DNA from 4 places in the Pectobacterium cacticida genome. Region 1 is predicted to be linked to each of the others. Evidence: predicted binding sites of a transcription regulator. Region 1 holds the regulator's gene; each other region holds the start of a gene.

Region 1 (8,074 bases):
ACTAAACGTGATGATCAATACCAACGACCCCACGGTTGCCAACAAAGACATCTTCAAATTCGTATCCATAATTACTCCTTTAGTCAACGGGTTTCATCTGCAAAACGCCCCTAATGTGTAGCTGGAGCGATGTAGCCGTAAATACGACAGGCCAACGGACGATCCTGATTCTTTCATAATTCTAACGAAAAATCTCGGATGAACCGCTCGCTAATAGTATATTAATCCTTTCACTTTAATGATAAATCGGACACAATCCGCTGCTTACGAACACGCTGCGTATCCGTCGAAAAACGTCAACCCAGACCCCTTCGATATAACATTCGGTATTCTCCTTCTTAAATCCTGTTTTTAGCTTAGGGGAAGAACATTTAACGTAGGCAAACGATTAACAATATACTTCCGTCTGTAACGGGTAAGTTCAGGAGTTATTTTTAGATGGCAACGATTAAAGACGTGGCAAAACGTGCTGGCGTTTCTACCACAACCGTATCGCATGTGATCAATAAAACACGTTTCGTCGCCGAAGAGACCAAGGCCGCCGTGAGATCGGCGATCAAAGAATTGCACTATTCACCCAGCGCCGTCGCCCGAAGCCTCAAAGTCAATCACACTAAATCTATTGGCTTACTGGCGACCTCCAATGAAGCGCCCTACTTCGCCGAAATCATTGAGGCGGTTGAAAACAGTTGCTATGCCAAAGGCTACACCCTGATATTGTGCAATTCACATAACAATATCGTCAAACAACGCGCCTATCTCTCTATGTTGGCGCAAAAACGTGTTGATGGTCTGTTAGTGATGTGCGCTGAATACCCTCCTGAACTACTTGCCATGCTGAAAGATTACCGCGGCATCCCAATGGTTGTGATGGATTGGGAGCAGATGCACAGTGGTTTCACCGATACGATCATTGATAACGCCTTTGAAGGCGGTTATATGGCAGGTCGCTACCTGATTGAACGTGGGCACCGCGATATTGGCGCCATCCCCGGCGTTAAGGAACGTCATACCGGAAGAGGACGCCACCTCGGTTTTTTAAAAGCACTAAAGGAAGCCAACATTGCTGTACGCGAAGAGTGGATTGTACAGGGCGATTTCGAACCCGAATCCGGATATAAAGCGATGCACCAAATTCTCGCACAAAAACAGCGTCCAACGGCCATATTCTGCGGTGGAGATATCATGGCGATGGGCGCTATCTGCGCGGCGGATGAGCTGGGGCTGCACGTGCCACAAGATATTTCGGTGATCGGGTATGATAACGTGCGCCACGCGCGTTTCTTTACTCCGGCATTGACCACCATCCATCAACCCAAGGAGCGCCTTGGGCAATCGGCATTCGCCATGTTATTAGATCGTATTACCAGTAAGCGAGAAGATGCACACGTCATCGAAGTGCATCCAACGCTGATTGAACGCCGTTCGGTTGCCGACGGCCCCTACATCGACTATCGTCGTTAGTCACACTACGCGGCTCAAAAGATCGCTCTTGCTCCAACGTGCCCCCCTCATCGCTTCAGCCAAACTTCTTGTATGCTGGCTGAAGTCGTTCTAAATTGAATATTCCATTTCTTTTCTCAAATGACTGCCGACCCATCGGTTGCGATAAGTACTGTCCACGTATGTTTGACGATACTTTACTATGTGAATTATAGGCGAAATGTTGAGGAGACATGATGAGTTTACCTTATACAGAAGAGCGGGATAACGATACTGCGCCCTGGTTTAACATCGTGCAGGACATACTGGCCAAAGCAGATATTACGATCAACGGCTCACGTCCTTTTGATATACAAGTAACAAATCCCCATTTCTTTAAACGGGTTTTACGCGAAGGATCGCTGGGGCTGGGAGAAAGTTACATGGAAGGATGGTGGGAATGCGACAGGCTGGATATGTTTTCCCATCGCGCTCTACGTGCAGGCTTGGACAACAAATTGCCTATGCGAATGAGCGACCTCACGCGGGTTGCTCTCTCCCGGGTTATGAATTTCCAATCCCGTCGACGTGCTCAGGTCGTTGGTAAAGTCCATTACGATTTAGGCAACGATCTTTTTACTCTTATGCTGGACCCTTATATGCAATATTCCTGCGGTTATTGGAAGCAGGCGCAAACGCTAGAACAGGCCCAGGAAGATAAGCTCGCCATGATATGTGAAAAACTCCAGCTAAAACCGGGGATGACGTTGCTGGATATCGGCTGCGGCTGGGGTGGCCTTGCCGCCTTTGCAGCGCGACACTACGGCGTGTCGGTTTATGGCGTTACCATATCTAAAGAACAGCAACTATTGGCACAACAGCGCTGCCAGGATTTAGACGTGACGATTAAGCAACAGGATTACCGCGATCTGAATCAGCAATTTGACCGCATCGTATCAGTAGGGATGTTTGAACATGTGGGGCCGCGTAATTATGACCACTATTTCCGCATTGTACGACGCAATTTAAAACCTAACGGACTGTTTTTACTTCATACTATTGGTTCCAATAAAACTGATTCACGCGTCGATCCCTGGATTAATAAATATATTTTCCCTAACGGCTGCATCCCTTCTGTACAGCATATTGCGCAGGCGAGTGAGCCATATATGGTGATGGAGGACTGGCATAATTTCGGTGCCGATTACGATCGTACATTAATGGCATGGCATGAACGTTTTCAGCAAAACTGGTCTCAGCTTTCTACACGTTATCCAGAGCGCTTCCGCCGGATGTTCAGCTATTATTTGAATATGTGCGCGGGTGCCTTCAGAGCCAGGAACCTTCAGCTCTGGCAAGTCGTATTCAGCTTGAATGGTATAGAAGGTGGGTTACGCGTGCCGCGGTAACAGGGACTGAGAGGGAAACCGGACGATATGATTCGTCCGGCCTTGCGCCGTTAGCCGTGCATCCCTAAATTTCTTTTCCAACCTCATGCGCCGGCTTGCTGGCTAATACCCGTTCTACCGTATCCACAACGGCCTGCGTCTGCGGATCGATTTCGATGTTAACGCGATCCCCCAAACGTTTACGTCCCAGCGTGGTGCGGTTCAACGTTTCAGGGATTAAGTGTACGCAGAAACGCCCGCGAGTGACTTCTCCCACCGTCAAGCTGATACCATCGATCCCGATAAATCCCTTATACAATACATATTTTGTCAGTGCCTCATCGGACAGACGAAACCAAATCTGGTGATTGTTTTCTGAAACCTGAATCTTCACCACTTCCGCCGTACACATGATATGACCCGACATCACATGCCCGCCGATCTCATCACCAAATTTAGCGGCTCGCTCAAGATTCACGATATCGCCTTCATGAATATCACCCAGATTTGTGAGTCGCAGCGTTTCTTTCATCAGATCAAAGCTGACGCGATCGTCGTTAATTGCGGTTACCGTCAGGCAGCAGCCATTATGCGCAACCGAAGCCCCTGGCGCTAATCCTGGCAGAAGATGTGACGGAAAATGGAGCGTGTGGGTTCGAAAATTGGCTTTTTCTTCAATTGACACCACCGGCGCGGTGCCCTGTACAATACCGGTGAACATACGGTTTGCCTCTTAAAAATAAAGAAATGACAATGCCAGTGTGCCCGATATTCTGTGAAAAACCAAACCGGTAATGGTATTTGTCCGCGCGCTCTACAGCACTGCCTGGCAAAAGAATATATTGCCCTCCAATGCTGCTTTGCATCCGTTAAATCGATACAATAACGTCCTTTTTATTCTAAGCTATTTTCACCTCTGGGCTTTTTATTCCGCCGTCATTCAAGGAAGGTATTCGTGCAACAGTATCTGGCAGAAGCGCGTAAATTATTGGCGCTCGCTATTCCTGTCATTATTGCGCAAGTGTCCCAAACATCAATGGGTGTGGTCGACACGATTATGGCTGGCGCCTACAGCGCCACCGATATGGCCGCCGTTGCTGTGGGAACCTCTATCTGGCTACCTGCGATCCTTTTTGGTCATGGTCTGCTTTTAGCGTTAACCCCCGTCGTCGCGCAGCTCAATGGGTCTGGCAGACGCGAACGTATTTCCCATCAGGTTCAGCAGTCTTTCATCCTGGCTGCCGTGCTCTCGGTGATAACGATGTGGGCACTGTATCAAGGAGAATTCATCATTAATCTGATGAGCGCCGATTCCCCTGAGTTGGCGGCAAAAGCCATCGGTTATCTACACGCGTTGCTATGGGGTGTTCCCGGTTATCTGTTTTATCAGGTGTTACGCTGTCAGTGTGAAGGGCTGTCCAAAACCTACCCCGGCATGACGATCGGGTTCATTGGCCTCGTTATCAATATTCCGATCAATTACATCTTTATTCACGGCAAATTTGGCATGCCCGAACTGGGCGGTGTGGGCTGCGGCGTCGCTACCGCCTCGGTCTACTGGATCATGATGTTATTGATGTTGATATATACGCGTCACGCGTCCTGGCTACGCGATATTCGCCGTCATCGATCAGCATTCCGCCCGGATGTTGCGGCATTGAAACGCCAGTTTAACCTCGGTTTGCCTATTGCGTTAGCGCTGCTTTTTGAAGTCACGCTGTTTGCCGTCGTGGCGCTCTTGGTCTTGCCGCTTGGCGTTGTTGATGTGGCTGGCCACCAAATTGCGCTAAATTTCAGTTCACTTATGTTCGTCCTTCCGCTTTCAGTTGGCGTGGCAACCACGATCCGCGTCGGACATCGGTTAGGAGAAGGTTCCGTTGATAATGCGAGAATCGCCTCGCACACCGGTATCATGACGGGGATCGCGTTAGCGACCTGCACAGCCATTTTCACCATTCTGCTACGCGAGCCAATCGCCCGGCTTTATAATCAGGATCCGCAAGTTGTGGCGATGGCATCACATCTCATGCTGTTTGCGGCTATTTATCAAATTTCCGACGCCGTCCAGACCATCGGCAGCGGCGTCTTACGCGGCTATAAAGATACCCGATCTATTTTCTATATTACCTTCACCGCATACTGGGTCCTGGGGTTGCCGAGCGGCTACCTGTTGGCGTTGACGGACATGATCGTACCACAGATGGGGCCTGCGGGTTTCTGGTGTGGCTTTATCATTGGCCTGACGGCGTCGGCGATAATGATGGTAACGCGGATTCGTTTCCTTCAACGCCAACCGGCGGATCGTATTTTGGCCCGGGCCGCGCGGTAGATAGCCTGAGAACCTGTTTCCTACTCGACGGCATATGTGCGAAATCGTGCACGTGAAATTATACAAATCGCCACGGCGTTACCGCACGGTAGCGCCGCAGACTGCCTGAAGAAGAAGGCCTGACGTTGAAAAAAACGGCAAACTGGAGACAAGTTCAGCACTCCCTTCGGGAAACGCATAAAATTGTATTATTCTCCTTGCCAGTTTTTCTCCCGCTCGCTACTATTTTCCCGCTGCCAAACGGGTAGCCCTGCATTATCGATGCGTTCATAGCTCAGTTGGTTAGAGCACCACCTTGACATGGTGGGGGTCGTTGGTTCGAGTCCAATTGAACGCACCACTTCTTTTAGTGATTCCCCATTATTGACCTCAATTCAACTGTGCATTCTATCTTTAGCACGTTCTACTGGATCATCGATCACCACCACGTACTGCCCGGCACGCACGGATGAACCCGGCTGGCAGAGAATTTCCCGTACTGTGCCACGCTGAGGCGACACAATCGGAATCTCCATCTTCATTGATTCAAGGATCATCAAGGTGTCTCCTTCTGCTACCGTCTTACCTACTTCCGTCGTGACCTGCCAGAGATTGCCCGATATCGGACTTTCTACACCGACCTGCCCCGGCAGAATGACCCTATCACTTGCTGACTCGCTCACCTCGTCAACACTCTCCGCGACCGCTTGCCCGGCAATACGCCAGCGCTCGCGTTCTTCATCAAACGCGGCACGTTGGCGTGTGCGGAATGCTTCAATGCCTTCTTCCTCCCGCGCCAGAAAATCCTGATAGGCGCTTAGCGCGAGTTCACTATGTTCAATGCGCAGCGGATAGCGTCCTAGCGGGAAATCCCGTCGGATAGACAATAGCTCATCTGCTGACACAGGAAAGAAACGAATTTGGTCGAAGAAGCGCAGCAACCACGGCTTGCCATCAAAAGCATCAACACCGCGATAACGATCCCACATTTGCAATGTACGACCAACAAACTGATAGCCGCCCGGCCCTTCCATGCCGTAGACGCATAAGTAAGCGCCGCCAATGCCTACCGAGTTTTCCGCCGTCCAGGTGCGCGCCGGGTTGTATTTGGTGGTGACTAAACGGTGACGGGGATCCAACGGCGTCGCCACCGGTGCACCGAGGTAGACATCACCGAGCCCCATGACCAGGTAACTGGCGTCGAAAACCGTGCGATACACCTCATCGAGATTCTCCAACGCATTCATGCGACGGATAAATTCGAGATTACTCGGGCACCATGGCGCATCGTGACGTACCGTCGTCATGTATTTCTCAATCGCCAGTTGGCAGGCGGGATCGTCCCAAGATAGCGGTAGATACACCACCCGTGACGGCACGGACAGATTTTGCCGTGCGCAAACATCCTGCCACAGCGAGGTAAGCACATCTAATAGATACGACAGTGGCAGCACCTCGGGATGATAATGTACCTGCAACGAACGGATGCCAGGCGTCACGTCAATAATACCGTTAAGCGTCCGCTGTTCCAGCGCCAGCATCAGCCCATGAACGCGAAAACGCAGCGCGACATCCAATTCTGCCGCGCCCACTTCCAAGAGCAAGTGCGTATCGCCGGACAACCGCGCCACCAGACGCTTATCTGCCTCACCGATAGCCAATACCACTGGCGAAATCAGCGCCGTGGGCGACCAGTCAACCGCAATTGGCATAAGTTGCTCAACCTCGGAATGGCGCGCCTGTGACAGTGCACGCGCCGTCGTGAGATCGACAGGAATAAAACGCACGCGATCGCCCGCCTTCAATTGCCCCAATGCCCAGAGGTCAGCTTCTATTACCGTTACCGGACAAACAAATCCCCCCAAGCTAGGGCCATCCGGCCCCAGAATCACCGGCATATCCCCGGTGAAATCCACGGCGCCTACGGCATAAGGATTGTCATGAATGTTGGAGGGATGTAGTCCGGCCTCGCCGCCGCTATCACGCGCCCATTCTGGCTTAGGCCCAATCAGGCGCACCCCCGTGCGGCTGGAGTTAAAGTGGACTTCCCAGTCGGTCGAGAGGAAGGTTTCCATGTAGGCAGGTGTAAAATACTCCGGCGCAGCATGCGGGCCGTAAATTACGCGCAGTTCACGGACCGAAGATAATACGGTTCGCAATGCCTCCGGCAAACTATCACCGATGTGCCGATCGGTAAGTGGAGCAAGATGCAATACATCACCCGCCCGTAGCGCCCTTCCGGCATGACCACCAAACTGCCCCAGCGTGAAAGTACTTTTGCTACCGAGATAATCCGGTACGTCGATCCCACCGCGCAAGCAAAGGTAGCTTCGAACGCCTGGGCCTTGCACCTTTCCGATACGCAGCGTCGCGCCGGAAGGTATCGCAAAGACCCTATCCATTGAGACAGACTGCCCATCCAGCTCGATAGCGATTGCCGCGCCGGTAACCACCGCGACCGCCTCGGTGTTAAAGCGCAACGTTGGCCCGTTCATCGTGATTTCCAGCGCCACCGTACCGACCGGATTTCCCAGCAGCCGGTTGCCTAAACGTAATGCGCGGTCGTCCATCGGCCCCGATGGCGGCACGCCGACCGACCAATATCCGCATCGTCCGGGATAATCCTGTAGGGTAGTCTGCGTACCCGCGCTCACTACCTCACAGGTTGTCGCCTGATAGACCAACGTATCCAAGCAGCGCGTCCACGGTTGCCCGCTGGCGAATGGTTTTGCCGCCAGAATCTGGCGGAGATAATCACGGTTATGTTCTACACCGTAGAGCCGCGTATCCGCTAATGCCTCATCCAGCGCGGTTATCGCCTGCGCTCGCGTTGCTGTACAGACGATGATCTTCGCCAGCATCGGGTCGAAAAACGAGGGTATCTCGCATCCTGCCGTGACCCAGGTATCAATGCGCAGCCGCTTTCCGTCTGCGGTGGGGAACGCCACTTCCGTCA
Region 2 (8,074 bases), 1.0 Mb from region 1:
TCGCATTTGGGTTGGCATAGCGTCCATCCTCAAAGGTGGTCGTTGGGTGCCAGGGGCGGCCAAGCGCATAACTTTTAGCGGGGACGCCTTCCTCCTTAATCACGCGACTGTGGGTGAAAACCAAACCGTATTTTTGCGTAATGTCGGTGCTCGGGGCGGTGAGATAGCCGAGTGGTTGACCTTTCACGTCGGTGCGGTTACGTGCAACGATATCGCAATGGTCGAAAAGCGCCGTACCATTACCAAAGATAAAATCAACCGTGCCGCTGATCCGACACTGTGAGAAGAAGCTGCGCCCGCCTTTGACATATAATGTGTCCTGGTAGCCGGTTAGGCTGACATTGTGAAACCAGGCTCGATCGCTCTTCTCGGCCACCAGCAACGCCACAGCCTGAGAATCTTTTATTCTGGTTGGATCATCGCTGGCTTTAGCCTGATTGGCTGGATAATCAAAATCATTGCTGATGGTTAACGAACGGGCGCTGAAATCTGGAGCACTAACATTTACCGTGCTGCTACCGTAGGTTCCCCACTTTTTTCCATCGGGTTTGAGCATGCCAGCGGCAGTTGTTGCCGTAATAATGGTTCCGTCACGGCTCTCGCCCTGCAGATGAATGTTTGGACGCGTAATTGTCAGGCGCTCATGATAGACGCCATTCTTTATATAGATAACAAATGGAGATCCGTCAGCCGGAGCACTGGCGATAGCTTCAGCGATAGATTTGTAGGCGTTGCCATTCGCGTTACTGGAAACCAGTGCATTGTAGTTGGCGGCCAGTGCTAACGAGCAGGGAGAAGAGACTAACATGGCCAAGGCCAGCGTTTTACAGAAGGTTGAGGTAGTTATCATGCCCAAAGTCCTTTCATTTTGGTAAGGAAAAGTTTGTCCCGCGCACGACGTCATGCCTGCGCGGTTTAGTTTTATGGTGTTGTCTGACTCATTTTTACTTGTGTTTGCGGATCAATTTTTTTGCCAACGGGGCTAATGCAGGTTCCTGTCGAATGGCATCGGCGACAATCTCCGCGACGGCAATCGCCCCTTTTTTCTGAAAATGCGTCGTATCCGGTTTGCTTAGGCTACCGGGTTGATTACGATAAAAAGGGTATTTCTTCGGATCGACCACCAGCCAGTATTGTTTCCAGTGATTGCGGTTGCCCTGATTGGCCAGTGCGATAGTGGCAGGCTCAATGTCCAGTAAAATCGTCTGATTATCTGCTGCCGTGTTTTTAATGGTCTGACTGTAATCGCCAATAAATGCGTAGCCATTTTCAGCATTTTGTTTGGTGAAGTGGGTGTGTACCGCTGGCGTACCGTCTTTCCCTTCAGCCGTCTTCACGCGGGTGGTCGGCGTAAGCAGCACCGGTGTGAGCTTGTGTTGGCGGGCAAACGTAATATAGCGCTCCAATGATGTCTGGAATGACATATCGTCTTTTCCCTGCGGCGCCTGCTTTTTCCCGGTAGCGTCGTTGGGATAAGTACAAAGGTTTGCTACATCGGCGGGGCCGCGTACCGCTTTTGCGCTGTTGCAATTTTGATCGTTATGGCCCATCTGAATGAACAAGAAATCGCCTTCTTTCATCAGCGGCCGCATCTGGCGGAACCAGCCTTCGTAAAAATAGTCGCGTGAACTGCGGCCTGCGCGTGCGCCATTCACCACCTTGATGCCGCTCTTTTTGCTGAACTGTTGTTCAAAAACCTGTCCCCATCCCATACGGGGAAAGCGCCCTTTTTCATAGTTCGCCGCCGTTGAATCACCGACGATGAAGATACGCGTTTGCGCATTCTTAATCGCATCCAGATTCTGGCGGGCAGAACGATAATCCAAGGGTTCATAACGACCTTGATTATTCAGGCCGACAATGGGATGAAATGCGCTATCAGTCAGCACCGTATGACCGGAGTAGCCAGTATTGTTGTGGTAATTACGATTGTGATTAATGACGTCGACGATTTTAGTCACGGTTTCCTGCTGGCCCGCAGGATAAGTCAGAGGATCGAAGTGTGCGGGTGCCTTGATGCCCGCCTGTTTCAAGGCGTTATTAAAACCAACGTGAAAATTAGCATAGGCTCTTTTCCATGCGGCGGAATCCAGCTTTGGCGAGGCTGTGTCGTCGGTAAATTGCTGAGGGCCTATATAACCTGCCGCGACTGCGACATCTGAGGTAATACGGTCAGTCAATGGGTTGATATTAGCAATATTCTCTTTGCCGCTATGTAATGACGGGGCCACAGCGGATAGGCAAATGGCGCGGGGGATGTTATTCAGTAAACAGTTATTGCCGCCGGACTCAATAGCTAAAAGACGCAGTGGTGGGGTAAGGCCTGAAATATCAAGATGATATTTTCCTTGCTCGTCGGTTTGTGTCTGCCGCTTCTTGCCACGCTGATCTCTGATAATGATGGTGGCGGGAAAGTGGATATCCCGTACGGTGACCGCACCAGATAACCCTGTTTTTTCATCTAGCACGGCACCCGACAGTTGTTGCGTTTTATCCTGAGCAATCGTTTGAGGCGTCGTAGCGGGATGCTTAGCGTAAACCAGCGTTAAAGGTGCGAAAAGCATCAATGTTAAAGCGACACTACCTGAAAAACATTTTGCCATGGTCAGACATATCCCTTGTTAATTAATGAGAGACGGTGGGTTATTGCGTCCTGTGTTATCCAAGAAAGGCCCCCGATTTCTTGTCATACTTGTCGCGGCATTTCACGATAACGTGAACGCTTTTATTGTGCGCGCAATGTAGCTCAAGGGCGATGCCTAAACGCCAATTTCACTGATGAAACATGTATTTATTAAAAATGAAATGTTATTTCAAAGCGTCGGTTTTTTTTGTGACTTACGTCTTTTTTAGCGGATGATTACGGGGACAAGATAGCAATTTGTGATCGACAAAGTATTTTATGGACAGTGGTATATGAGGGTAAAAAGGCCGCAAAGCGCGGCCCAAGTGTTCGGTTCATAATCAGCGAGGGTTAGACAATTTTATGCGGACCAAAACATTCGTAATGCAACTGCTCAGTAGAGACCCCCATAGCCAGCAGTTGCTGGGCGACAAATTGCATGAAAACAACAGGGCCACACAAGTAATAGTGCATGCCCGGCGTCGTTAATGCCGTTTTTAACGCGTCTAGCTGCATCAGTCCGCGATGATGGTAATCCTCGCCTGGGCGATCGGCCTGAAGCGGTTCTCGATACCAGATGTGCTGCTGGAACTGTGGCAGCGACAGCCCTGTTTGTTTAATTTCATCCGCAAACGCATGCGTCGCGCCGTTTTCTGCCGCATGCAGCCAGATGACCTGCGCCTGGTGGTCCTGCTGTTTGAGCGCGTGCAACATGCTCAACATCGGCGTTTGCCCCACGCCGCCGGAAATTAGGGCAACCGGCGTGTCGGTTGAAATATCAAGAAAGAAATCACCGTGCGGCGCAGCGAGATAAATGACATCGCCTTCGCGGGCAATGTCATGTAAGTAGCCGGAAACCGTGCCCAGATCTTCGCGTTTGACCGCAATTCGATAGCATTTTCCGTTTGGCGCGTGAGTCAGCGAGTACTGGCGAATTTCCTGATTGGCGAACCCATCATGTCTGATATACACCGCCAAATATTGGCCCGGTTGAAAATCAGCAATAGGCTGGCCGTCGATAGGTTCCAACGTGAAACTGGTAATCACGGTGCTTTGCGGTTGCTTACTTACTATGCGGAAAGGCCGTACGCCGCGCCAGCCGCCCTCTTTCGCTTCAGTGCTACGGTAGATATCGCTCTCGCGTTGGGTGAAGACGTTGGCCAGTACGCCATAGGCTTTACCCCAGGCATCCAGCACCTCCTGTCCAGGACTAAACATTTCGTCCAGCGTAGCCAGCAAATGGCGGCCTACGATCTGATATTGGTCGGCTTGAATATTAAAGCTGGCGTGCTTCTGGGCGATGCGTTCAACCGCAGGCAGCAGCGCGGGCAGGTTTTCTATATTCGTCGCATAAGCGCAGATGGCATCGAACAGCGCTTCCCGCTGATCGCCATTGCGCTGGTTGCTCATGTTAAAAATATCTTTTAGTTCGGGATTATGGGTAAACATGCGATCGTAAAAATGCGCGGTCAGTTTAGGGCCGGTCTCCGCTAACAAGGGGATGGTAGATTTGACGATGGCGATAGTTTGGCTATCCAGCATGGTGGCTCCTTATTATTGGTGTGATTTATAAGATGTATTTAATATGAATCTTATTGGGTTTGCCTGTCGCTGTAAATAACCTTTTAGGCCTTAGGGATGTTTAGTCGGAGGTAATGGAAAGTGACATGAAGAATTAACAAGTGACGAATGAACAAAAATCCGGTTGTTGTGGGGCAACCTATTCTTGCTAAAGCCTTGTGCTGCCTGGAGCTAATCGTTTGCGTAAAAACCTCTGCCAAGAGCTATCTTCGCGAGGGAAAAACGGTTTACACTATATACTATTCCTCTAAAGGGTAGCCCGATTTCTATATGGGTCATTAATGCCCAGTCTATATTATGTTAGCTGAGTCAGGAGATGCGGATGTTAAAGCGTGAAATGAACATTGCCGATTATGATGCCGACCTGTGGCAGGCAATGCAGCAAGAAGTGGTGCGTCAGGAAGAGCACATTGAGCTGATTGCGTCAGAAAATTACACCAGCCCACGCGTAATGCAGGCTCAAGGGTCTCAGTTAACCAACAAGTATGCCGAAGGTTATCCTGGCAAACGTTACTACGGCGGCTGTGAGTATGTTGACGTGGTTGAGCAACTGGCGATCGATCGAGCGAAGGCCTTGTTCGGCGCTGATTATGCCAATGTGCAGCCGCATTCTGGCTCGCAGGCTAACTTTGCTGTGTATACCGCGTTGCTGCAACCGGGAGACACCATTCTGGGTATGAATCTGGCGCACGGTGGTCACCTGACGCACGGTTCCCCTGTTAACCTGTCGGGCAAACTGTATAACGTCATTCCTTACGGTATCGACGAAAGTGGCAAAATTGACTACGACGAAATGGCTGAACTGGCGCGCAAACACCAGCCAAAGATGATCGTTGGCGGTTTCTCTGCTTATTCTGGCGTGGTTGACTGGGCGAAAATGCGTGAAATCGCAGATAGCATCGGCGCCTACCTGTTTGTTGATATGGCGCACGTGGCGGGTCTGGTCGCCGCAGAGGTTTATCCAAACCCAGTTCCTCATGCTCACATCGTAACCACAACGACGCATAAAACGTTGGCTGGCCCGCGCGGTGGCCTGATTTTGGCGAAGGGCGGCGATGAAGATCTCTACAAAAAGCTGAATTCGGCGGTTTTCCCTGGCGGTCAGGGCGGCCCGTTGATGCATGTTATTGCAGGCAAAGCGGTTGCACTGAAAGAAGCGATGGAGCCGGAATTCAAAGTTTATCAGCAGCAGGTGGCAAAAAATGCCAAAGCGATGGTGGAGGTCTTTCTGGCGCGTGGCTTCAACGTGGTTTCCGGCGCCACCAGCAATCACCTGTTCCTGTTAGATCTGGTGAGTAAGAATCTGACGGGGAAAGAAGCCGATGCCGCGTTGGGTCGTGCCAACATCACCGTGAACAAAAACAGCGTGCCCAACGATCCGAAGAGCCCGTTTGTCACGTCCGGTATTCGTATCGGTACGCCCGCCGCAACCCGCCGCGGTTTTAAAGAAGCGGAAGTGCGCGAGTTGGCCGGGTGGATCTGTGATGTGTTAGACAACATCAACGACGAAGCCACCATTGAACGCGTAAAACAGAAAGTGCTGGATCTTTGCGCCCGCTTCCCGGTTTACGCTTAATTAGGCTTTTTCACTGAAATTGCGTTCAGACGCCTATCCAAACGCCAGCTTTTACGCTGGCGTTTTTTGTGTCTGGCATCTCGGTGCCAGCATCGCGATTATTCGGTAGTAAAACAGAGAATGTGGTGTAACCCAAGGTGGTAAAACAAATGTTACATTATAACGTTTTCAAATGGGGTGGGGGACGGCTAAAGTGGCTACTATTAGGTCTGACATTTTGCCAGCCGGTTTTCGCTCACCCACACAGTTTTATTGATATGCAAACGACGATTGAGAGTCACAACGATCACATCACCGGTTTACGCATGCAGTGGACGATGGATCCCATTACGTCCGCCGATTTGTTATACGATGCCGGAAAGGCAAAGCCGGATTCTGAAGTCTGGAAAAAGCTGGCGGCAGAAGTCATGGCTAATGTGTTGGGGCAACACTATTTCACCGATATTTACCGTGATGACCAGCCTGTTAAATATGCGCCGGTGCCAACCGAATACCATCTTTCGCGCAAAGGTAATCAAGTTGTTCTGGCATTCGTATTGCCGTTGGCGCATCCACAACCGATAGCGGGAAAACCTTTTCTGATTTCTACTTATGACCCGACCTATTTTGTCGATATGTCTTATCAAAACGATAAAGCGATAACACTTTCGTCGGCATTGGCGCCACGTTGTAACACGACGCTCTTTACGCCGAAACCCAACGCCGAACTGCAATCGTATGCGTTGTCATTGGATAAAAATACGGCGCCGGATGAAGATATCGCGCTAGGAAAACAGTTTGCTCAACGGGTGACGTTACAATGCCAGTAAACTTCATCGCACGACCACGCCGACGGTCAACGCTGCGTAGACTGCGCGACCTATGGCCGTTGTGGCTTTTTTTGACGTTACTGGTTTCGACATTGTATTACGTTGTGGCGTACTGGCCGCAAATCGTACTGCAAAGTGCAATTTGGCAGAAAGCACTGCACCAGCAAATGTCGCATCTGCTGCAAATGGTCGAGCGGCAACCACATCAGGCAGGATTAAGCCTACTGTTATTCAGTCTGGCCTATGGCGTGCTCCACGCGGTAGGGCCGGGACATGGTAAGGTCGTTATCATGACTTATTTGGCCACACATCCATCGAAGTTGAAGAGCAGCCTGAAGTTAACACTGGCTGCCTCACTGGTTCAGGGAATGGTGGCTGTGGCGCTAGTGAGTGTTGTCTTGGGGATCTTGCAGTTGTCGAGTCGAACGCTACATCACAGCAGCTTCTGGATGGAAAAGGGCAGCTTTGTGTTGGTGGCGGGACTGGGCGCGTTACTCTCTTTGCGGGCGCTGAAACAACTCTATGTCACTCTCATAAGGCAACCTGCCCCGGTGACCATTATGCGCATTGTCCCATTGCAGAATGCGCGACTGAGCGCACTCGCAGATAGGCGTATGCCTTTGCGCCCGCATTTAACATCACATCACTTTTCTCATCAGCATGACGGTTGTGGTTGTGGGCACCGCCACCTTCCTAACGCGGAGGAACTTGAAGGGGATAACCACTGGCGAACGCGACTAATGATCGTGCTGGCGATGGGAATGCGCCCCTGTTCAGGCGCAATTCTGGTGCTACTCTTCGCTAAAGTCATCGGGGTTTATGCCTGGGGAGTGGCTGCCGCACTGGTGATGGCGGCCGGAACGGCTATGACGATCTCCGCCCTGGCCGCACTGGTTTTTTTCTGCCGCCGCACCGTAGAGCGTCTGAGCACGCATCGTGCGCCGCCGGTGTGGCAGCGGGCAATGTTTTCCCTTTTGGCTTTTTCGGGGGGAGTGATTTTGATGGTTTCCGGCATGTTACTGTATGTTAGCGCGCAGCCCGCACTAATGGGGGGAATTAGGCCCTTCTCCGGCTGATGCAGTCTTTCTCATTATAAACAGTCACTGTCTGGTAAAACGCACCGAAGCTGATAGGGGTCGCCCCCGGAATCTCTAAAGCGTCGGTGCGCTGACCAGCCCGTCAATAATCACCTGTGGCACACCCTGTGAACAGCGTTCGATGCGACCGCGCACGCCGTAAACCGTAGCCAAACTCTCTGGGCTTATGACTTCTGCCGGTGCGCCATTTGCGATCAGATTACCGTCTTTTAGCATGAGAACATGGTCGCCGTGACGAAGTGCGATATTGATGTCATGTACCACGACGACGGTAATCATATTACGTTTGCGCGTTTCTTTACGCACCACATCCATGACGTGGAACTGATAGTTTAAGTCTAGCGCACTGAGTGGTTCATCCAGAAGCAGCAAAGCAGGCTGGCGGATT
Region 3 (8,074 bases), 750 kb from region 1:
TTTCCGTGCTCGGTCTGGCGGCGGTGTGCGGTAGCGTGCTTGGTCTGGGGTTTGAGGCGCTGTTAATGAAAATGCTGGCGCCGGTGCTGCCCGCTGTACTGCCCGCCTCCGGGCTATGGCCGTGGGCGTGGGCGCTGGGGTCGCTGGTGCTGATCTCGCTGTTGGTTGGTCTTCGCCCCTATCGACTGCTGCTGGCGACACAACCGCTGCGTGTGTTGCGTCAGGATGTGGTGGCGAATGTGTGGCCGCTACGCTATTACCTGCCGGTTGTCCTGATTATTGTCGTTGGCCTACTGGCCGTGCTGTCTGGCGGCGGGGTACTGCTATGGTCGCTGCTCGGTGGCATGGCGGTGCTATCGTTCCTGTTAGGTGTTATTGGCTGGGGCGGGCTACTGCTATTACGGCGGTTGACGGTTAAACGATTGGCGCTGCGTCTGGCCATTAATCGCCTGTTGCGTCAGCCGTGGTCCACGCTCAGCCAACTCGCCGCTTTTTCGCTGTCCTTCATGCTATTAGCGCTGCTACTGGTAATGCGCGGTGATTTATTGGAGCGCTGGCAACAGCAGTTACCGCCGGGCAGTCCGAACTATTTCCTGCTGAACATCGCGACGGATCAGGTGCCGCAGGTGAAGGAATTTCTCGATCGGCATGATGTGATGCCGGAACATTTTTACCCGATTATTCGCGCGCGGTTGACGAAGATCAATCAGCAGATTGCGACGGAAGTGATCCATGAGGACGATCCGGGAGGCAACACGGTAAACCGGGAGCTGAATTTAACCTGGATGAATGGGATCCCGCCGCACAACATACTGGTGGAAGGCGAGGCGCCGAAAGCCGGCGAAGTCTCGATGGAAGAGAAAGAAGCCAAAGAGATGGGGATCAAAATTGGCGATACGCTGACCTTTACTGGTGACACACAGCCCTTTAGCGCTAAGGTAACGAGCTTCCGCCAGGTGGATTGGGAAAGCCTGCGTCCAAACTTCTTCTTTATTTTCCCGGTAGGGGCGTTGGATAACCAGCCGCAGTCCTGGCTGACCAGTTTCCGCTACGATGGCGATGAAAAGTTGATCGCGCAGTTGAATCGCCAATTCCCGACAATCAGCGTGCTGGATATCGGCAGTATTTTGCGTCAGGTTGGGCAGGTGTTACAGCAAGTCAGTCGGGCGCTGGAAATTATGGTCATTCTGGTATTGTTCTGCGGCGTGTTACTGTTGTTGGCACAGATTCAGGTTGGCATGCGTCAGCGGCGTCAGGAATTGATGGTTTACCGCACGCTAGGCGCGGGATTGCGCCTGTTGCGCACCACACTATGGTGCGAGTTTGCCGTGCTGGGATTGGTCGCGGGAACGGCAGCGGCGATCGGCGCAGAATCGGCGCTGTGGCTATTGCAACGTAAGGTGTTCAACTTTGCCTGGGAACCCAATATTACGATGTGGGTAACGCTCCCGCTAATCGCCGCATTTCTCCTGTCGCTCTGCGGCGGCTGGATAGGCCTGCGGCTATTGCGTGGTAAGGCCTTGTTCCGGCAGTTCGCGGGTTAAATTGCGTATAAGAATACGCAATTTTCTCTGAGACGAATTGCTATGCAAACACAGAGAAAGTTTCGTGCGCAGTACCGCCGCCACGTTTATGCAAAACCTTATAAGCGCCCGACGCAGGGCGCTCAAGCGCCGCAGCCCTGCGAACCCTGGCTTCTGGCTAAATTATGCCGCTACGCGGTTCCATCGGTGTTCATGACCGCTAACCGAGCCGCCAGTGACGCGTTCCCGACGCGGCACTGGCTTTCGCGACGTCCTGTCGCTCACTCGGCGGTCAAGCTCACCGCTGCATAATTTTTGATGCCGGATAACAGAGGAAATCTATCTTTTTACCTTACTGGCTGATAGAACTTCCCGGTGCTTCGCCGCCAATACCCGTCACGCTTTTGTGTTTCGCCAGATATTGGTGCTGGAAAATGCACATACGGATTGTATTGCGGTATTCACCGTTGATGAAAAACTCGTGGATCAGTTCGCCTTCCACTTCAAAGCCTAGCTTGCTGTAAATATGGATCGCTTTGTTGTTTTCCTTGTCCACAATCAGATACAGCTTGTAGAGGTTTAATACCGAGAAGCCGTAATCCATCGCCAGTTTGGCCGCCGCGCTGGCATAGCCGTGGCCTTGATAAGCGGGATCGATAATGATCTGAAATTCTGCGCGACGGTGGATGTGGTTAATTTCCACCAGTTCAACGAGGCCGACTTTGGTTTGCTCGTGTTCAATAATGAAGCGTCGCTCGCTCTGATCATGAATATGTTTGTCGTATAGATCGCTAAGTTCGACAAAGGCCTCATAAGGCTCTTCAAACCAATAACGCATCACGCTGGCATTGTTATCCAACTGATGAATAAAAGTGAGATCGTCTCGTTCCAGCGGCCGTAGCCGAACGGAACTGCTCGTACTCGACATCGTCAATCCTTATAAAGAAGAGAAATATGAACCTTTATTATCAGGAGTCCGCGGACATGGCAATGCCATTACAGACAAGGAGAGTGTCAGACTCTAGCGCAGAGCCTGACGAAATGATGAGAAATGAGCAGAACTGGCTTATCCAGCCGTATAGCCCTGCGGGGGAATGCGCACGCTATCCAGCCAGGCTTCGTTATCACGCATGACCAGCCTACCGTTCAGAAACCAGTTGACGACCATTGGATAAATCGTGTGCTCGCGCGATTTAACGCGCTGGCTCAGGCTCTCCTCGGTATCGTCGCTCAAAACGGACACTTTTGCTTGCAGAATGAGCGGGCCGCCATCCAGTTCATCGGTGACGAAGTGTATTGATGTACCATGTTCACGATCGCCATTTTCCAGCGCCTTGCGGTGCGTGTGCAGCCCAGGATATTTAGGCAGCAGAGAAGGGTGAACGTTAAGCATTCTTCCCGCGAATTGCGCGACAAATTCTGGACTGAGAATCCGCATATAGCCCGCCAGAGCCACCAGCGCTGGTTCATACTTCTCTATTTCGTTTGCTAGCGCCGTATCAAACGCGGCGCGATCGGCAAAATCATCAGGATTCAGGACGCAGGTAGGAATCCCGGCATGCCGCGCGCGTTCCAACCCGTATGCTTCCGCATTATGGCTGAATACGGCGGCAATTTTTCCTTTAACGCGTCCGTTCTTACAGGCGTCAATTAACGCCTGTAAGTTACTTCCATGACCTGAAATCAGCACCACAATGTTTTTCATTAGTTAATAACCACTGCGTCTCCGGCATCGGTTTGAGTAATGACGCCGATTTTCCATGCATTCTCACCGCTGCGATTAAGCAATGCGACGGCTTCATCTGCCCGTTCGGCTGGCAGTGCGATAATCATACCAACACCACAGTTAAACGTGCGATACATTTCGTGGCGGCTGATATTACCAGCCTGTTGCAGCCAGTTGAAAACCGCTGGCCATTGCCAACTGGATTCGTCGATAGTCGCCTGCATGCCTTCTGGCAGCACACGCGGGATATTTTCCCAGAAACCGCCGCCGGTCAGATGACAAATCGCATGGACGTCCACTTCCTCAATCAGGGCGAGTATGGATTTCACGTAGATTTTGGTCGGCGCCAGCAGGTGATCGGCCAGCGGCTTGCCTTCTAGTTCGAATTGCTCTGGATGAACGTTGCTCACTTCAAGCACTTTGCGCACCAGAGAATAGCCGTTTGAGTGTGGGCCGCTGGATGCAAGCGCGACCAGAACATCGCCGTTCTGAACTTTGCTGCCATCGATAATGTCTGCCTTTTCTACAACACCGACGCAGAAACCGGCAACATCGTAATCTTCGCCGTGATACATTCCTGGCATTTCAGCCGTTTCGCCACCGACCAGCGCACAGCCTGATTGTTTACACCCTTCAGCGATACCGGTGATTACGCTGGCAGCCGTATCGACATCCAGTTTGCCCGTCGCGTAATAGTCGAGGAAAAATAACGGTTCAGCGCCCTGAACAACCAGATCGTTTACGCACATCGCAACCAGATCGATACCGATCGTGTCATGGCGTTTCAGATCCATCGCCAGGCGCAGTTTAGTGCCGACTCCGTCAGTGCCGGAAACCAGGATCGGTTCGCGGTATTTTTGCGGTAAGGCGCACAAGGCACCGAAACCACCCAACCCACCCATAACTTCCGGGCGACGAGTTTGTTTCACTACACCTTTAATACGGTCTACCAATGCATTACCCGCATCGATATCCACGCCTGCGTCTTTGTAGCTGAGAGAGGTTTTGTCGGTCACTGCTGAGTCCCCACGAAGGTTACGGATTGTGTTCAGAAAGCATACTGTAGTAAAAATAATGCGCGGCAATTCTAACAGCGTAGGCAATCGTTTGCGAGCGATGCGTCATCGGCTGACTGCATTTCGTTGAGGACAACAATTTCTTTTTGGGGTTGATCTGGATCAGACTTAATCATATGGCGCTCTATATAAAAGGCGGTATAATCCGGCGATTTTTTTACGACGGGCTTTTATGTCCGCCTGGCGGGCCGCCATAGCGGTGTTTAAAATGCGTTTGACATTTTTGCCCGCCCACTAGCCGATGGGGAGAGAGTAATGAAGATCGTCGAGGTGAAACACCCACTCGTCAAACATAAACTGGGTTTGATGCGTGAGAACGATATTAGCACGAAGCGTTTTCGTGAACTGGCTTCCGAAGTGGGAAGTTTGCTAACTTACGAAGCCACGGCCGATTTGGCTATTGAGAAAGTTACCATTGATGGCTGGTGCGGTCCGGTGGAAATTGATCAGATCAAAGGCAAGAAAATCACCGTCGTGCCGATTCTGCGTGCTGGCCTGGGGATGATGGAAGGCGTACTGGAAAACGTCCCCAGTGCGCGTATTAGCGTGGTTGGTATCTATCGCAATGAAGAAACGCTGGAACCTGTGCCTTACTTCCAGAAGCTGGTGTCCAATATCGAAGAGCGTATGGCGCTGGTGGTAGATCCGATGCTGGCTACCGGTGGTTCCATGATCGCGACCATCGATCTGCTGAAAAAAGCAGGCTGCCACAGCATTAAGGTACTGGTATTAGTCGCCGCTCCAGAAGGGATTGCCGCGCTCGAAAAAGCTCATCCGGATATTGAGCTTTACACGGCGTCCATTGATAAAGGTCTCAACGAGCACGGCTATATTATGCCGGGGCTGGGTGATGCGGGCGATAAAATATTCGGTACTAAATAGCTGACAAGCCGACGTGATAGTCGGCTTTTTTATGGATGTGGGCCGACCCATTCCTAAGGTTCGCTGCCGCCTGTGTTACGTCACAGGCGGCGTCCTTGTGACATTAACCGCCACAACTCTCTTGCCCCATTCCTATGGGTGAGATGAATCCGGCAGTGATAAGACGTGCGGGTATTCCTGCAAAATAAATAGCCATACTACAGAGGATATTAAAGATGACTCGTCGCGCCATCGGAGTGAGTGAACGCCCTCCCTTGCTACAAACTATCCCGTTGAGTTTCCAACATCTGTTTGCGATGTTTGGCGCTACCGTGCTGGTTCCCATCCTATTTAAGATCAATCCGGCAACCGTATTGTTGTTTAATGGCGTGGGCACATTACTTTATTTATTCATTTGCAAAGGAAAGATTCCGGCATATTTAGGGTCGAGCTTTGCGTTTATTTCTCCGGTCTTACTGCTGTTGCCGCTAGGGTATGAGGTTGCGCTGGGCGGATTCATCATGTGCGGCCTGTTGTTCTGCGTGGTGGCGCTGATCGTTAAGAAAGCGGGCACTGGCTGGTTAGATGTGCTGTTTCCACCGGCGGCAATGGGGGCGATCGTTGCGGTGATCGGTTTGGAACTGGCGGGTGTTGCGGCGGGGATGGCCGGGCTACTGCCTGCCGATGGCGCCTCCGTCGATTCTACCGCGGTGACGATTTCACTCGCGACGTTGGCGATTACCATCCTGGGATCGGTCTTGTTTCGCGGATTTATGGCGATTATCCCAATATTGATCGGTGTACTAGCGGGTTATGCGCTGTCATTCGCGCTTGGCGTGGTGGATTTAACGCCGATTCGTGAAGCGCACTGGTTTGCGATGCCGACGTTTTATACGCCACGCTTTGAATGGTTTGCCATTCTGACGATTTTGCCGGCGGCGCTGGTGGTGATTGCCGAGCATGTTGGGCATCTGGTCGTGACGGCGAATATCGTCAAGAAAGATCTGATGCGCGATCCGGGTCTGCACCGTTCTATGTTCGCTAACGGCATTTCTACCATGCTGTCTGGTTTCTTTGGTTCCACCCCGAATACGACTTATGGCGAGAACATCGGTGTGCTGGCAATAACCAAAGTGTATAGCACCTGGGTAATCGGCGGCGCGGCGGTCCTGGCGATTTTATTGTCTTGTGTGGGCAAACTGGCCGCCGCGATTCAGGCAGTACCGGTTCCGGTTATGGGCGGTGTGTCACTGCTGCTGTATGGCGTGATCGGTGCATCGGGTATCCGCGTGTTGATTGAATCCAAAGTGGATTACAACAAGGCGCAAAATCTGATCTTAACCTCTGTCATTTTGATCATTGGCGTGAGTGGAGCAAAAGTGCATCTGGGCGCTACGGAACTGAAAGGCATGGCGCTAGCAACGGTAGTGGGTATTGGCATGAGTCTGGTGTTTAAGGTTATCAGCCTGTTCCGCAAAGAGGAAACGATCCTCGATGCGCCGGAAGAAGACGGCTCGCGTCCGTAATTCGTACCCGTACCATGCTCTCTGTTGAGGTAGCGAGCAGCGCATCCTCAACAGAGGTGGGTTTCTGTGATAGACTCAATCCGGTTTCCTGCCCGTTTTGCTAGAGGTGATTCTGAACACGCCGGCGCAACTTTCATTGCCACTGTATTTACCCGATGACGAGACTTTTGCCAGTTTCTATGCGGGTGAAAATGCGTCTCTGCTTGCCGCGCTTAATAATGCTTTGCATCAGGAACATGGCAGCTATATCTATTTCTGGTCGCGCGAAGGCGGTGGGCGCAGTCATTTGCTGCATGCCGCCTGTACCGAACTGTCGCGTCAGGAACGCGCGGTGGGTTATGTGCCATTAGATAAACGCGCTTACTTTGTGCCGGATGTACTGGAAGGCATGGAGCAACTGGCGCTGGTCTGCATCGATAACATCGAAACAATCGCGGGTGACGATGAATGGGAAATGGCGGTGTTTAATCTCTATAACCGTATTCAGGAAACCGGGCGTACCCGATTGCTGATTACCGGCGATCGTCCACCGCGCCAGTTGCAGTTACATTTACCTGATTTAGCGTCTCGCCTTGACTGGGGGCAGATATATAAATTGCAACCCCTATCAGATGATGAGAAGGGGGAAGCGTTACAGCTACGAGCCAGGCTGCGTGGGTTTGAATTGCCCGAAGATGTCAGTCGTTTTTTGCTCAAGCGGCTGGATCGTGAAATGCGCACGTTGTTTATGACGCTCGATCAGCTTGACCATGCCTCGATCACCGCTCAGCGCAAGCTGACCATCCCTTTTGTGAAAGAGATCCTCGGGTTATAAATAACGCCTCTTAGTAACCCTCGCTTTTCAAGCAGGTGGTTTACTGTGGCAGAATATCCAACACCTGCTCCGGCGGACGACCAATGCGCGCCTGACCGCCTGCTACAACGATGGGGCGTTCAATGAGTTTCGGGTTATCGACCATCGCCTGGATTAACTGGGCTTCCGTTAGCGAAGGAGCCGATAGCGCTAACTGGCGATATACCTCTTCTTTGGTTCTCATTAATTGGCGTGCGCTAGAAAAGCCTAATTGTCGAACGAGTTGAGCTAGCGTTGCGGCATCGGGCGGCGTGTCGAGATAGAGCACGATGTTAGGCGTAATGTTCCTTTCCTGTAGCAGCGCCAGTGTTTCACGACTTTTAGAACAGCGGGGGTTGTGATAGATCGTCACGGATGCGCTGGTAGACGAGTGTGTCATGGTCATGCCTCTTATCAAGATTTTTGGTATTGACGAAAGCGCTGCTGCAATTGGCGAAGCTGATCGATGCGAGCATCGTAGCGCGCCTGCTCCAGGCTACCCAATTTAACCAGCGAGCTCGCATTGCTCA
Region 4 (8,074 bases), 1.8 Mb from region 1:
ACGCCTCTAGGGCACAACCTCCAAGTCGACATCGTTTACAGCGTGGACTACCAGGGTATCTAATCCTGTTTGCTCCCCACGCTTTCGCACCTGAGCGTCAGTCTTTGTCCAGGGGGCCGCCTTCGCCACCGGTATTCCTCCAGATCTCTACGCATTTCACCGCTACACCTGGAATTCTACCCCCCTCTACAAGACTCTAGCCTGTCAGTTTTGAATGCAGTTCCCAGGTTAAGCCCGGGGATTTCACATCCAACTTAACAAACCGCCTGCGTGCGCTTTACGCCCAGTCATTCCGATTAACGCTTGCACCCTCCGTATTACCGCGGCTGCTGGCACGGAGTTAGCCGGTGCTTCTTCTGCGGGTAACGTCAATCATGAAAGGTATTCGCTCTCACGCCTTCCTCCCCGCTGAAAGTGCTTTACAACCCGAAGGCCTTCTTCACACACGCGGCATGGCTGCATCAGGCTTGCGCCCATTGTGCAATATTCCCCACTGCTGCCTCCCGTAGGAGTCTGGACCGTGTCTCAGTTCCAGTGTGGCTGGTCATCCTCTCAGACCAGCTAGGGATCGTCGCCTAGGTGAGCCTTTACCTCACCTACTAGCTAATCCCATCTGGGCACATCCGATGGCAAGAGGCCCTAAGGTCCCCCTCTTTGGTCTTGCGACATTATGCGGTATTAGCTACCGTTTCCAGTAGTTATCCCCCTCCATCAGGCAGTTTCCCAGACATTACTCACCCGTCCGCCGCTCGTCACCCGAGAGCAAGCTCTCTGTGTTACCGCTCGACTTGCATGTGTTAGGCCTGCCGCCAGCGTTCAATCTGAGCCATGATCAAACTCTTCAATTTAAGATTTGTTTGATTTGCTGAACTCGTCAGCCATGCTCAAAGAATTAAAACTGTTTATTCGTAATGAATTTACTGTTGTTCACTCTTCAAGACTTTTTATATCGTTAAGATACGGTCTTGTGAGTGCCCACACAGATTGTCTGATTGAATTGTTAAAGAGCAGTGCCGCAGCGTACTGCGGCGCGGGCGCATATGTTATGCGTTTCCGCTGTGAAGTCAAGTCATGACTGACTGCCTTCGTTGAATCTTTTCCCTTTCCACCACAACCGCGTGTCGCTGTTGCCGTGTCAGTGGTGGCGCATTATAGGGACTTCTCGCCCTGCCGCAATAAGTATTTTAAAGAAAAATGACTGTTTGCTGCATTCCACAGCAAAACCCCGCCTTATACCTTTTTCTGCACAAACTTATCCACAGAAAGCATTCTACTCAAAAATTGACGAGCATCACGCAAACGTTTTCGCTACAATTCACCCCGTTCAAAATCGTCGTGTTTTTGCGAACGCTAACTGAATATTTCTCTTTATTCCGCAATTATTGCTCTGACAAAGACGATATTCACATACCGTTCTTTACTGACTACCCAAATCCAGGGGATAACATCATCATGCAACAACGCCGTCCAATTCGCCGCGCTCTGCTCAGCGTTTCTGACAAAGCAGGTATTGTCGAATTTGCTCAAGCTCTGTCCCACCGTGGCGTCGAGCTCCTTTCAACCGGAGGAACCGCCCGTTTGCTGGCCGATGCTGGCTTAGCGGTGACAGAAGTCTCTGACTATACCGGTTTCCCGGAAATGATGGATGGGCGAGTAAAGACCCTGCACCCGAAAGTACACGGCGGCATTCTGGGACGACGCGATCAAGATGATGCGATCATGGCGCAGCACGACATCAAGCCGATTGATATCGTCGTTGTGAATCTGTATCCGTTTGCCCAGACCGTCGCGCGTGAGAACTGCACATTAGAAGATGCCGTTGAAAACATCGATATCGGCGGCCCGACTATGGTTCGCTCCGCGGCTAAGAACCATAAGGATGTGGCTATTGTGGTCAAGAGCAGCGACTACAGCGCTATTATTAATGAAATCGACGCCAACGAGGGTTCGCTAACCTACGAAACCCGTTTCGATTTAGCGATTAAAGCCTTCGAGCATACTGCCGCGTACGACAGTATGATTGCCAACTACTTTGGCGCACTGGTTCCGCCTTACCACGGCGATACCGATAAGCCATCTGGCCACTTCCCACGCACATTGAACCTGAACTACATCAAAAAGCAGGATATGCGCTACGGCGAGAACAGCCATCAGCAAGCTGCCTTCTATATAGAAGAGAATATTCACGAGGCATCTGTCGCCACGTCTACACAGTTACAAGGAAAGGCGCTGTCTTATAACAACATCGCCGATACCGATGCAGCGCTGGAGTGTGTGAAAGAATTCGCCGAACCCGCCTGCGTTATCGTTAAACACGCGAATCCTTGTGGCGTCGCCATTGGCGGCTCAATTCTTGATGCCTATGAACGCGCCTATAAAACCGACCCGACATCTGCATTCGGCGGCATTATCGCTTTCAACCGAGAATTGGATGAAGAAACTGCACAAGCCATCCTCAGCCGCCAGTTTGTCGAAGTGATTATTGCGCCATCCGTCAGTGAGGCGGTATTGAAAGTGACAGCCGCCAAACAAAACGTACGTGTCCTGACCAGTGGTAGCTGGCAGCAACGTATTCCTGGCCTGGATTTCAAACGTGTCAACGGCGGTTTGCTGGTACAGGATCGTGATTTGGGTATGGTTGACGCGTCTCAACTGCGCGTCGTGACTGAACGCCAGCCGAACGAGCAGGAATTACGCGATGCACTCTTCTGTTGGAAAGTGGCTAAATTCGTTAAATCCAACGCGATCGTCTATGCCCGCGACAACATGACTATCGGGATAGGCGCCGGTCAGATGAGCCGCGTTTACTCTGCGAAAATAGCCGGAATAAAAGCGGAAGATGAAGGGCTGGAAGTAAAAGGTTCCGCAATGGCTTCTGATGCCTTCTTCCCATTCCGCGATGGCATTGATGCTGCCGCGGCCGTTGGCATTACTTGCGTGATCCAACCGGGGGGGTCCATTCGTGATGATGAAGTTATTGCTGCCGCCAACGAACATGGCATTGCGATGATCTTTACCGGTATGCGCCATTTCCGCCATTAATTCTGGAGCTTGACTGAAATGAACATTTTAATCATTGGCAGTGGTGGACGCGAACACGCGTTGGCCTGGAAAACGGCGCAATCGCCGCTGGCTAAGCGCGTTTATGTTGCTCCAGGCAACGCGGGCACCGCACTTGAACCGGCGCTGACCAACGTCGATATCGCCGCAACCGATATTCCTGCGTTAGTCGCCTTTGCACAGGAAAACCACATCGATTTAACCATCGTTGGCCCAGAAACACCGTTAGTTCTTGGTGTTGTAGATGCGTTTCAGAGTGCAGGCCTAAAAATCTTTGGCCCAACACAGAGCGCAGCCCAGTTAGAAGGTTCTAAAGCCTTTACAAAAGATTTTCTGGCACGCCATAACATCCCAACGGCGGAATACCAGAACTTTACCGAAATTGAACCCGCGCTAGCCTATGTTCGCAGTAAAGGGGCTCCTATTGTTATCAAGGCGGACGGATTAGCCGCGGGCAAAGGCGTCATTGTCGCCATGACATTACAAGAAGCAGAAAATGCCATTCAGGATATGTTGGCGGGCAATGCATTTGGCGATGCCGGACACCGTATCGTGGTGGAAGAGTTTCTTGATGGCGAAGAAGCCAGTTTCATCGTTATGGTGGACGGTAAACATGTATTGCCGATGGCAACCAGCCAAGATCATAAGCGTGTGGGGGATAAAGATACCGGCCCAAATACTGGCGGTATGGGCGCGTATTCACCTGCACCAGTCGTGACCGACGAAATTCATCAGCGCGTGATGGATCAGGTGATTTGGCCGACCGTAAATGGCATGGCCGCAGAGGGAAATACCTACGTCGGTTTCCTGTATGCAGGACTGATGATTTCTGCCGATGGCCAGCCAAAAGTGATCGAATTCAACTGTCGCTTTGGCGATCCTGAAACACAGCCAATTATGCTGCGCCTGCGCTCAGATCTGGTGGAGCTGTGTCTGGCAGCCTGTGACGGAACGCTGGATCAGAAAGATTCCGTCTGGGATGAGCGTCCGTCTCTGGGTGTGGTTTTGGCCGCAGGCGGCTACCCGGCTGACTACAACACGGGCGATGTGATTTCCGGTTTACCGCTGCAGGATGCCGAAGATGGCAAGGTCTTTCATGCGGGTACTAAGCTGAACGGTGTTAATGTCGTTACCAACGGCGGCCGCGTACTGTGCGTCACCGCATTGGGTAATACCGTGGCCGAAGCGCAGCAACGCGCTTATGAAATAGCCGCAGGTATTCAGTGGCAAGGAGTATTCTGTCGCAAAGACATCGGCTACCGTGCCATTGAGCGCGAGCAAGCCTGATAACTGATGCTCCGATAAACGATTATCTGATCAATACTGAAGCCCGGAGAAATCCGGGTTTTTTAATCGCTATTTAGGCTGCCACTGGCAGACGTCATCTTCCACCACCAGCAATAGCTGAATCCCTTCGGGTGCTTCTAGCCATGCAACGTTCAGCGGACGCGCCGTATGCGATTTTTGCTGTGCAATCCATTCACGCGAGTCTCTGTCGAAATCAGGGCGAACGACCTTACCATCACAAGACTGAACTTGCCCTTCCAGCCATTTCCCTTGTTTCAGTATTACCTTGCCTGCACGCAGGACATCACTCAATTCCAACATCCGTTTTGCATCGAACTGATAGAGCGCAACATCATCATCGGAAAGCGACTCTCGTCTTTCAGCCAGTTGCCGCTGCATAAAGCTGACGGTTCCATCTTCAGCAAAGCGCAAACGCATATCTTCCTTTTGTGTACCGAGCTGATTACGCTGTATTTCACGTAGCTTATCCTGTTGGAACGTGTAGCGAGTCACCACCAGGGCATTGCCCTGCAAGGGGCTATACACGGTAGTCAGCGACGTCGTATTCTGCGCATCATCTTTACGCCATAACCGCACAATACCGCGATCGGCAACGTAACCGCTGGCGAAAAATTCGGGCGGTGGGGTGTGGTTACTACATGCCACCACGGCGACCAGCACGACGCCCGCCCCACACCAACGTCGTAAAAACAAAAGGGGCGATAACGCCCCTAAACGCTTAACCAGCATGGCTGCTTATTTAACAGCGTCTTTCAACGCTTTACCAGACACAAACGCTGGCACATTGGCAGCAGCAATTTTGATTTCTTTACCGGTTTGTGGATTGCGGCCCGTGCGCTCATTGCGATGGTTGACCTTAAACGTACCAAAACCAACTAATTGTACTGCATCACCTTCTTTCAGAGACTCGGTAATTGCCGCCAGCGTTGATTCCAAGGCTGCTTTAGCCTGAGTTTTTGACAGATCAGCTTTGTCCGCAATTACATCAATCAGTTGAGTCTTATTCATAAGTTATCCTTACAGTGTGTTTATCGCTTGCTAAGCATCGAGTGCGAGGGATATGCCCTTCCCATTTAGGGTATGGTAGCACTCTCCTGCATACACGCACCGACAGCCACTTTTTTTTACGCCTCCCCAAATGTAGACCAGACGGGGTGCGAATGTGAAGCCTTTAGACAGGCCATTTACGGCCTTAAATCACGTTTTATCACGTTATTGATGCAAATTTATCCCGATGTTACTACTCCCTGCCTCGCGCAGATCGGAACGGAGCCCTTTAATCAGCTCAATATCACGTTCTTCACAAGCCGCCAATAGGCGAAAAATCTCCCATTGGATGTCCCATTCTTCTTCAACTGCAGGCAAAACCTTGAGCTCATCGTCTGTCATTTCTTTGCCCGCTTGCGTCATTTCCAACATCGCAACCGTGCGAATAGACACTTCGCTAATTGCTATCGCATGTTCGAGTGTAGCACCACTTAAACGAGAATGAATGAGCTCACCCAACGCAATACAGGCATCAATAGCGGGATAGACGCCATAAATATCGTAGTCTTCAGCCGTAGGAACCGCTTCTTCCAACTTTTCCAACTGGCTATCGAAATTAACCTTCGCCTCTTTAACGACCAGTGTTTCCCATATCAAATCGAGGATGCGACGGTAGACCATCGCATCGCCAAAGCCCGTTTGACGACAGAACTCGTGGTAGTTGGGATACATACGCTCACAAAGGCATGCCATAAATGTGACATGCTGCCAGCTCGTCAGCTTTTCCAGACGTAAATGAATGGGATTACGTAACATTTTTATGCTCATTAACGGCGACGGACGGCAGTGTACCTGAAATCATAGTGACGCCCTATGCCTGAATTCCTAAAGTTTTACGACAACACGTTAGCGGCTTTCTGCCGTTGCCAACGCACAAATGCGGGACGATTTGACGCGACAGCATCTGCCCAACGAGTCGGCTCCGGTAAACGGTAGCCGCGCATACAGGATTGTACCCAGCGCAATGCACTATCCTGACTGACTCGATGCCCCGTCGCCACAAATAGCGGATTACAGCGCGCCTTGCTGCGCCATACCCAGCCAATCTGCTCGCCTTTATCCAGTAGCGGCTGCTGGCTGCCGACGCTCTCCGCCAACGGTTCAAAACGGCCACACAGCCGACTTTTCGCTACGCCAATCGTGGGGACATCAATCAATAGGCCAAAATGGCTGGCGACACCGAGACGGCGGGGATGGGAAATCCCATGCCCATCGACAAACAACAGATCGGGCTTTTGCTCAAGCAATGCCCATGCAGCTAACAGCCCAGGGCATTCGCGAAACGAAAGAAAACCGGGGATGTAGGGCATCGTCGTGCTGATACGCGCAATCTTGTATTCTACCAGCTCCAACGAAGGATAACGCATTACCGCGATTGCAGCGCGCGTTACCGCCCCTTCCTGCTCAAAACCCACATCGGCCCCGGCGATGAATGCAGGCTGCCCAAAAGGCAAATCATCGTATCGGATGATTTCTGATGCGCGGGCCAGTTGTTCGGCTCGTAATCGTTGTGTATCAATCACCTCACCTCCAGTGAATCATACGTGATAAGGACGAGACAACCGGTGCACCGCTTCAACAAAGACGCCAGCGTGCTCCGGCGGCACGTCCTGATGAATGCCGTGACCCAGGTTAAAAACATGCCCGCTACCTGCCCCAAATTCGGCCAGGATCGATGCGACTTCTTGTTCGATCCGAGCAGGATCGGCATAGAGCATAGATGGATCCATATTTCCCTGTAGGGCCACTTTATCGCCGACTCGACGGCGCGCATCGGCCATATCGCTTGTCCAGTCCAGCCCCAGCGCGTCACAACCCGTTTCTGCCATTGCCTCCAGCCACTGACCGCCGCCTTTGGTAAAGAGCGTCACTGGCACGCGGCGGCCTTCACTCTCGCGCTGTAACCCATCAACAATCTTACGCATATAATTCAGAGAGAACTCACGGTAGTCTCGCCCGCTCAACACACCGCCCCAGGTATCAAAAACCATGACCGCCTGCGCGCCTGCGCGAATCTGTGCGTTGAGATAAAGAATGACGCTATCGGCCAACTTATCGAGCAGCAGATGTAATGTTTTAGGCTCGGCGAACAGCATTTTCTTGATGACGGTAAAGGCTTTACTGCTGCCGCCTTCAACCATATAGGTCGCCAGCGTCCAGGGGCTGCCCGAGAAACCGATCAACGGCACTTCACCAGCGAGGTTTTTACGGATCGTCCGCACTGCGTTCATCACATAACCGAGCTCCTGCTCAGGATCGGGAATCGGCAGATTCACCACTGCGGCATGAGATGTAATCGGAGATTGAAAACGCGGGCCTTCCCCTGCTTCAAAGTACAACCCTAAGCCCATCGCGTCAGGAATAGTCAGGATATCGGAAAAAAGAATGGCCGCATCCAGCGCATAGCGTCGTAACGGTTGTAGCGTGACTTCACAGGCTAGCTCTGCATTTTTACACAGCGCCATAAAATCCCCGGCCAGTGCGCGGGTTGCTTTGTACTCCGGCAGATAGCGCCCCGCCTGGCGCATCATCCACACGGGGGTAACATCCACAGGTTGGCGCAATAACGCCCGTAGATAGCGATCGTTTTTCAGGTAGGTCATGTTCTTTTCCTTTCAGCCTTATGCCGTTCACATCACCTAAAGATGCGGTGGAATAG

Evidence for each region. The regulator PurR, encoded in region 1, represses purine synthesis genes. The targets are predictions, from matches to a motif close to CANGCAAACGTTTGCNTG.
Region 2: a site for PurR is predicted at 4,373-4,390, ahead of glyA (serine hydroxymethyltransferase). Genes of this name have one in related genera too.
Region 3: a site for PurR is predicted at 4,346-4,363, ahead of purM (phosphoribosylformylglycinamidine cyclo-ligase). Genes of this name have one in related genera too.
Region 4: a site for PurR is predicted at 1,293-1,310, ahead of purH (bifunctional phosphoribosylaminoimidazolecarboxamide formyltransferase/IMP cyclohydrolase). Genes of this name have one in related genera too.

What each region holds. Positions count from the first base shown of each region.
Region 1 is NZ_CP133656.1:1,810,109-1,818,182, reverse strand. Features, by position in the region: gene RFN81_RS08530 (YnhF family membrane protein) at 1-69, opposite strand, end outside; gene purR (HTH-type transcriptional repressor PurR) at 439-1,464, shown strand; gene cfa (cyclopropane fatty acyl phospholipid synthase) at 1,680-2,831, shown strand; gene RFN81_RS08515 (riboflavin synthase subunit alpha) at 2,896-3,531, opposite strand; gene RFN81_RS08510 (MATE family efflux transporter) at 3,766-5,139, shown strand; tRNA gene RFN81_RS08505 (tRNA-Val) at 5,403-5,479, shown strand; gene uca (urea carboxylase) at 5,514-8,074, opposite strand, start outside.
Region 2 is NZ_CP133656.1:2,837,912-2,845,985, reverse strand. Features, by position in the region: gene RFN81_RS13130 (pectinesterase family protein) at 1-850, opposite strand, end outside; gene paeY (pectin acetylesterase PaeY) at 945-2,603, opposite strand; gene hmpA (NO-inducible flavohemoprotein) at 2,975-4,165, opposite strand; gene glyA (serine hydroxymethyltransferase) at 4,527-5,780, shown strand; gene RFN81_RS13110 (DUF1007 family protein) at 5,930-6,589, shown strand; gene RFN81_RS13105 (nickel/cobalt transporter) at 6,580-7,665, shown strand; gene RFN81_RS13100 (ABC transporter ATP-binding protein) at 7,741-8,074, opposite strand, start outside.
Region 3 is NZ_CP133656.1:1,057,418-1,065,491, forward strand. Features, by position in the region: gene ybbP (putative ABC transporter permease subunit YbbP) at 1-1,544, shown strand, start outside; gene RFN81_RS04940 (hypothetical protein) at 1,587-1,835, shown strand; gene speG (spermidine N1-acetyltransferase) at 1,876-2,451, opposite strand; gene purN (phosphoribosylglycinamide formyltransferase) at 2,590-3,228, opposite strand; gene purM (phosphoribosylformylglycinamidine cyclo-ligase) at 3,228-4,265, opposite strand; gene upp (uracil phosphoribosyltransferase) at 4,581-5,207, shown strand; gene uraA (uracil permease) at 5,423-6,712, shown strand; gene hda (DnaA inactivator Hda) at 6,819-7,526, shown strand; gene arsC (arsenate reductase (glutaredoxin)) at 7,567-7,944, opposite strand; gene RFN81_RS04980 (tetratricopeptide repeat protein) at 7,959-8,074, opposite strand, start outside.
Region 4 is NZ_CP133656.1:3,646,530-3,654,603, forward strand. Features, by position in the region: rRNA gene RFN81_RS16590 (16S ribosomal RNA) at 1-848, opposite strand, end outside; gene purH (bifunctional phosphoribosylaminoimidazolecarboxamide formyltransferase/IMP cyclohydrolase) at 1,453-3,042, shown strand; gene purD (phosphoribosylamine--glycine ligase) at 3,061-4,347, shown strand; gene RFN81_RS16605 (DUF1481 domain-containing protein) at 4,417-5,097, opposite strand; gene hupA (nucleoid-associated protein HU-alpha) at 5,104-5,376, opposite strand; gene RFN81_RS16615 (YjaG family protein) at 5,581-6,171, opposite strand; gene nfi (deoxyribonuclease V) at 6,249-6,938, opposite strand; gene hemE (uroporphyrinogen decarboxylase) at 6,954-8,018, opposite strand.